Linked DNA regions of Corallococcus sp. EGB. The protein of the gene in region 1 interacts with the protein of each later gene in a pairwise test. Links are inferred from orthologs where the notes say so. Each region holds a gene or a part of one and is shown on either strand. Other genes may lie near its edges.

Evidence for each region.
Region 2: the proteins of priA (region 1) and KYK13_RS04865 interact in binary tests that used the Escherichia coli proteins (3 or more experiments, as listed by UniProt). The link is inferred for Corallococcus sp. EGB from one-to-one orthologs.

What each region holds. Positions count from the first base shown.
Region 1 is NZ_CP079946.1:1,576,086-1,579,349, reverse strand. What follows is about bases 243-3,198. They hold priA (primosomal protein N'), read right to left. Parts: upstream 2,892-3,198; coding sequence 594-2,891; downstream 243-593. Other genes in these bases: KYK13_RS06475 (glutathione S-transferase family protein), read right to left, coding at 3,169-3,198; KYK13_RS06485 (response regulator receiver protein), read right to left, coding at 243-577. In the rest of the region: more of KYK13_RS06485, read right to left, coding at 1-242; more of KYK13_RS06475, read right to left, coding at 3,199-3,264.
Region 2 is NZ_CP079946.1:1,183,367-1,186,458, reverse strand. What follows is about bases 1-2,784. They hold KYK13_RS04865 (single-stranded DNA-binding protein), read right to left. Parts: upstream 1,754-2,784; coding sequence 1,247-1,753; downstream 1-1,246. Other genes in these bases: dacB (D-alanyl-D-alanine carboxypeptidase/D-alanyl-D-alanine-endopeptidase), read right to left, coding at 2,013-2,784; KYK13_RS04870 (succinate dehydrogenase), read left to right, coding at 448-1,131; KYK13_RS04875 (Hsp33 family molecular chaperone HslO), read right to left, coding at 1-165. In the rest of the region: more of dacB, read right to left, coding at 2,785-3,092. UniProt on the Escherichia coli protein: Plays an important role in DNA replication, recombination and repair. Binds to ssDNA and to an array of partner proteins to recruit them to their sites of action during DNA metabolism. Acts as a sliding platform that migrates on DNA via reptation.

The DNA.
Region 1 (3,264 bases):
GCTCGCGCTGCTGGTTCACGGCGTGCGCGCTGCGCTCCTCGCGCGTCATCGCCGCCACTTCCCAGTCCGTCTGGTTCAGCGGCGCCAGGTCTCCGAACAGCGCGTTCGCCAGCGCGGGGTCCCCGCCCACCGAGCGCGGCGACGTCACGTGCCAGTCCTCGTCCGAGGGCGCGCCCCCCTTCGCCGGCTCCTGCAGCGTCCGGTTCTCCACCACGCGCCAGCCATCCGCCTCCGCCGGCGCGCGGATCAAGGTGTCCACCAGCGTCACGAAGCTGGGGCCGTCCAGGGGCAGCGGCGCCACCGGCGCGCTGAAGCCCTCGATGGACTCACTCAGCAGCAGCACCCGCGCCTTGTGGCCGTCCGGGTGCAGCACCAGCTCCTCCAGCACCACGTGCCCGCGCCCGCTCTCCACGCCCGGCGCGAGCACGATGAGCTCCGGCAGGTGATGCCCGAAGGCGATGAGCGCGTCCGCGGCGGAGGTCGCGAGGATGACCTCGTGCCCTTCGCGGGACAGCAGTCGCCGGACGGCGGCGATGGTGGCGATGTCGTCGTGTACGAGGAGGACCGAGGCGCCCATGGGGGAGCCCGGGAGTCTACAGCATGGCCCCGGGATCCACGTCGATCACGACCTTCACTCCGTTGGGCACATCCGCCAACGCCGCCTCCAGCCGGGCGAGCAGTGGGGCGAGCGCCGCATGTGTCGGCGCCTTCAGGAGCAACTGCCAGCGCGTCTTGCCCCGGATGCGGGCGATGGGCGCCAGGGCCGGCCCCAACAGGCGCACGCCCGCCGACGCCGGCGGCATGTGTCGCCCCACCAGGTTCCCCAGGAAGCGAGCCACCCCCGCGGTCTGCTCCGGGTGCTCCCCCTCCAGCCGGACGGCCGCCATGCGGGCGAAGGGCGGATAGGCCAGCGCCTTGCGCCACTCCAGCTCCTGCTTGGAGAAGCCGTCGAAGTCGTGCGCCAGCACCCGCTTCACCGGCTCCGCGTCCGGGTTGTAGGTCTGCACCAGCACCCGCCCCGGGTCCTTCCCGCGCCCCGCGCGCCCCGCCACCTGGGTCAACAGGTGGAAGGTCCGCTCGGCGGCCCGGAAATCAGGAATCGCCAGGGACGTGTCCGCCATCACCACGCACACCAGCGTCACGCCCGGGAAGTCGTGGCCCTTGGCCACCATCTGCGTGCCCACCAGCACGTCGATTTCACGCCGCGCGAAGGACGCCAGCAGCTCCGTCAGCTTCTCCGCGCTCGTCGCGGAGTCGCGGTCCAGCCGCGCCACGCGTGCGTGCGGCATCCGCTCCAGGACCTCCGCCTCCACGCGCTCCGTGCCGATGCCGAGCTTGAGCAGCGGGCCCGTGCACTCGCGGCAGCGGTCCGGCACCGGGAACGCCACGCCGCAGTAGTGGCACACCACCCGGTTCTGGGAGCGGTGGTGCGTCATGCACACGTCGCAGTCGTGGCACTTGAGCGACAGGCCGCACACCTCGCACAGGAGGATGGTGCTGTGGCCGCGGCGGTTGAGGAACAGGATGACCTGCTGCCCCTTGGCCACCGTCTCCTCCATGGCCTGGAGCATCTGCGGGCTCAGGATGGGCGCCTCTTCCGTCACCTGGCCCTCGCGAGGACGCTCCACGCGCAGGTCCACCAGGTTGATGGAGGGCATGGGCCGGTCATCCACGCGGTTCTTCAACTCGATCAGCTTGTAGCGGCCGGAGCGCGTGTTCTGGAGCGTCTCCAGCGACGGCGTGGCCGAGCCCAGCACCACCACCGCGCTGGCCTGCTTGCCGCGCACCACCGCCAGGTCGCGGGCCTGGTAGCGCAGCTTCTCGTCCTGCTTGAAGGACGGATCATGCTCCTCGTCCACGACGATGAGCCCCAGGTGCTCCACCGGCGCGAACACCGCCGAGCGCACGCCGACAGCAATCTTCACCGTGCCCTTGCGCAGCGCCTGCCAGTGGAACAGCCGCTCGCGGTCCTTGAGCCCCGAGTGCAGCACCGCCACGTCCCCGCCGAAGCGGCTGCGGAAGCGCCCCACCAGCTGCGGCGTCAGCGCGATTTCGGGCACCAGCACCAGGCTGCCCAGGCCGCGCGCGAGCGTGTGCTCCACCGCGCGCAGGTACACCTCCGTCTTCCCGCTGCCGGTGACGCCGTGCAGGAGGTACGGCTGGAAGCCGCCCGCGTCGACGGCGCCCTGGAGCTCCTTCACCGCCAGGGCCTGCTCCGGGGTGAGGCGGTCCGGGCGGTTCTGCACCAGCCCCTCGCGCACGCCCGGCTGCAGCGTCACCTCCACCCACTTCACGAACTTGCGCGTGGCCAGCTTCTTCAGCGTCTCGCGGGCGCCGGGGATGGCGTGCGTCACCTCCTCCAGCGGCGCGCGCCCGCCCACCGCCAGGAGGTACTGGAGCACCGCCGCCTGCGCGGGGGCCCGGGCCAGCTGCGGCGGCACCTCCGCGACGAGCGCCTCCACGAAGAACTGGATGTCCGGCCGGGCCTCCTTCTCTTCCACCGCGGTGGAGAGCCCCGGCGGCAGCGCGCCGCGGATCACCTCGCCCAGCGGATAGCGGTAGTGCTCGGCGGTGAAGCGCAGGAGCGCGATGAGGTCCTTGGGCAGGGACGGCGAGTCCTCCAGCACGCGCTGGATGGGCTTGAGCCGCACGCCGCCCTCCACCGGCGCGTTCGCGGGCCCCAGGTAGAAGCCCAGCGCCATGCCCCGGCCGAAGGGCACGAGCACGCGCTGCCCCGGGGCGAGCTTGTCGGAGAGCGACTCCGGCACCAGGTAGGTGAACTCCCCGCGCACGGGACGCCCCACGGCGACGGACGCAAGTTGGGCAGGGGAGGCGCTCACGACGGGGCGCACTGTAGCGGCGTGCTCCCGTTGCGCCACGTCCCTTCCCATTTCCGTACGCCGCGTCCGCAGCGGAATGGAACCGCGAGAGGGGGCGCCTGACGGGCCCTGCGGAAAACCACCCAGCGCGAAGTGCTCTTGCTCCATGACCGCCCTCTTGCCGCCGACGTCCCCGGCCCGCCCTTCCTGCACCCGGGATCCACTGTGCCCGGGGCGTCTGACATTCCTCTTGCCTCTGGAAGCACGAAGGGCCCCTCCCGCCCTGGCAGCCAGGGGGCGGAAGAGGCCCGAAGCGCCCTCTCGGAGGGCACGAGGTCGTGCGAGGGGACTAGCGGCCGTGGGCCTTCTTCACGGACGGGCGGTTGGACACGCGGTCCCACCAGGCCATCACGTTCTTGTACGGGGCCACGAGGTCCTTCTCCCC
Region 2 (3,092 bases), 390 kb from region 1 along the record:
CGAGCCCATGAGGGCGGCGGCGGTGAGGCCCTGGGACAGGAGGGCGGCGGAGGCCGGCATGCTCTGGTGCGTGGCGCGGGCCTGGCGGGACAGGTCCCCGGTGGTGGCCAGGACCAGGCGCAGGTCCGACGCCTTCAACAATCCACTGACAAGCTCATCAGGCATAGGGCTGGTTAGCGTGCCCCACCCGTTCGCGCCCGCCAATGGAAGAGGGACGGAGACAGGACGCCCGCCTGGAGGCCAGCAGTCAGGGCGGGGGGCTCGCATCGCGCGGGCTTATGAGTCGGTGTTCCCCGGCTGCCACGGGTGGGGCCAGCGGATGCGGAAGAAATCCAGCCGGCGAGACGGAACGGCTATAAACCGCCTGCTGGCCGTAGCACCCAGGCCCTGACTTGGGCTCGCGGGGGTCTTCCACCCCACCCATCCGCGCGCCCCGCTGGAGACTCGATGAGCACCCAAGCCACCGCCGAAGCCATCACCGACCGGACGCCCCTGCTGAAGTCGCGGCTGGGCTCGTTCCTCGCCGTGGTGCCCCTGAGCATCTGGGTCATCAACCATCTGTGGGACAACCTGTCCGCGTTCTACGGCGCGACGGCCTGGGAAAAGTCGGTGACGGAGTACGCGAACCCGTTCGCCCAGGCGTTCACGTTCATCATCGTCATGCTGCCGCTGCTCATCCACGCCGCGTGGGGCGTGCTGCGCATGTTCAGCTTCAAGCCGAACAACCTCGCGTACAACAACTACGGCAACCTCAAGTACCTCGTGCAGCGCGTGGCCGGCCTGGGCGTGCTCGCGTTCCTGGGCGCCCACATCTGGCTGGCCTTCCTGCACCCGCGCCTGGTGGAGGGCCACGCGGAGCCCTTCATGGAGATCGCCCGGGAGATGCACTTCCACGGCCCCACGCTGGTGGTCTACCTGCTGGGCACGCTGGGCACCGCGTACCACCTGGCCAACGGCCTGCAGACCTTCGCCATGGGCTGGGGCATCTTCGCGAGCGACCGCTCCATGCGCCGCTTCGAGCCCATCTCCATCCTCATCTTCCTCGTCCTGCTGGCCATGGCCTGGGGCACCATCTACGCCCTCTACACGGCGGGCGCGGCGTACGGCCCGGCGGGCCTGGACGTCGGCTGAAGCGGGCCTGGGTCCATCGCCGGGACCGAGAGGTCCCGGCGCCTGAAAACACGACCGGCCGCCCCTGGCATCCAGGAGCGGCCGGTTCGCTTTTCAGGGGAGAGGCCCCAGGGCGTTAGAACGGGATGTCGTCGTCCGCGCCGCCGGGGTTGCCGCCCATGCCGCCGCCGTCGTCCATGCCCATCGGGGGCGGCTGGCCGTAGTCGTCGCGTCCCTGGGAGTAGCCGCCGTTGCCCTGCTGCTGCCGGCGCCCGCCGCCGCTGCCGCCGCCGTAGCCCTCACCGGCGTCACGGCCGCCGAGGAAGGTGACGGAGGTGGCGACGACCTCGGTGGTGTAGTTCTTCTTGTTCTCCTTATCCATCCACTCGCGCGTCTGCAGACGGCCTTCGACGAAGCACTGCCGTCCCTTCTTGAGGTACTCGCCGCACAGCTCCGCGAGCTTTCCCCAGACGACGATGCGGTGCCACTCGGTGCGCTCCTGCTTCTGGCCATTCTTGTCGTTCCAGCTCTCGCTCGTCGCGATGCGGAAGTTCGCCACGGCCTGACCGCCCGGGGTGAAGCGCACCTCGGGGTCCGCCCCGAGGTTGCCGATGAGAATGACCTTGTTCACGCCTCCAGCCATGTTTCCTCCCGAAACCAGGCCCACCAAGGGCCCGGCACAACCCGCGGGGCTACACGCCCCGACAGGTTCTTCAGCCCATAGCATCCACCACTGACATTCCCCTGGCGAGAAACCGGCCGGGGGTGTCAGGGCGCACGTCCGCCTGCTCCCCGGGCGGGAAGCCTCAGGGATTCCAGGGCGTTGGGCGTGGAGGGAGCGGGAGGAGCGGTGCGCCCGCCCGGACGCCTGCGGTCCGGGCGGGGGAGACGTCGCGGGAAGCCTACCCGCCCGGGCGGAGGACGCCGGAGGCAGGGACCACGTTGGGCGTGGCGGAAGCCGGCGCCACCACCTGGACGGGCTGGGCGCGCTGGGAGGCGCGGGCCTCGGCCGTCTTGGTGGTGAGCGTGGAGTCCAGCCCCCTGGCGAAGGCGACGAGCTGCGGATCCGCCCCGCCGGAGCCCAGCTTGCGCAGGGACTTCCAGAACGGGTGGGTGGTGTCGCCGGTCTTCAGCAGCCCCTGGGCGAGCAGCGGCACGCTCGCGTCGCGCTCGGCGGGGCTGGCGGCGCGCAGGGCCGCGACCAGCTCGTCCGGGGCGGTGCGGGCCACTTCCCCCAGGCCGTCCACCAGCTCCTCCTGGGCCTGGGGGTCCTGGGCGGCGCCGGCCGCGCGGCACAGCTCCAGCACCCGGGCCAGGGCCTCCGTGTTTCCGCCGGAGGCCAGCTCCACCATGCTGCTCACGCCGGGCACGCCCACGGACAGGGCGCGGGCCACCTGGCGCAGGCGGCCGTAGACGTCATCCGTGGCGGAGTAGCTGTCCAGCAGCGTGCGGGTGCCCAGGTAGTCGTGCGGGTTGGACTGGTAGAGGCCTTCGGCGAGCACGGCGCGCACGGCGGGGTCGCGCTCGCTGCGCCACGCGGTGCGCAGGAAGCCGATGTTGCGTTGATCGCGCTGCTTGCCCAGCTCCAGGTAGGTCTTCACGCGGTTGGCGATGTCCGGCAGACCGCCCTGCGCCTTCTGGCCTTCATTGAGGGCGGCCAGCGCGTTGCCCGGCCCCAGCGTGGAGCCGGTGGCGGCCACGGCGGCGCCCAGGGCGTCCATGCCCGCGACGACGGGGCCGGCGCGGCCCGCGTAGTCGTTGACCATGATGGAGAAGGAGAACTTCTCTCCGCCCGCGGACTGCACGTAGCCGCTGAGCGCGGAGACGCCCTCCAGGGTGCCCGTCTTGGCGCGCAGCCGGCCCACGGCGTCCGTGCCGTCGAAGCGGTATTTGAGCGTGCCGTCCTTGCCGGCGATGCCCAGCGAGGACAGGTACTCCGGGGCCAGCGGGAAGCGCTCGTACATGTGGCGCAGCAGCCGGTC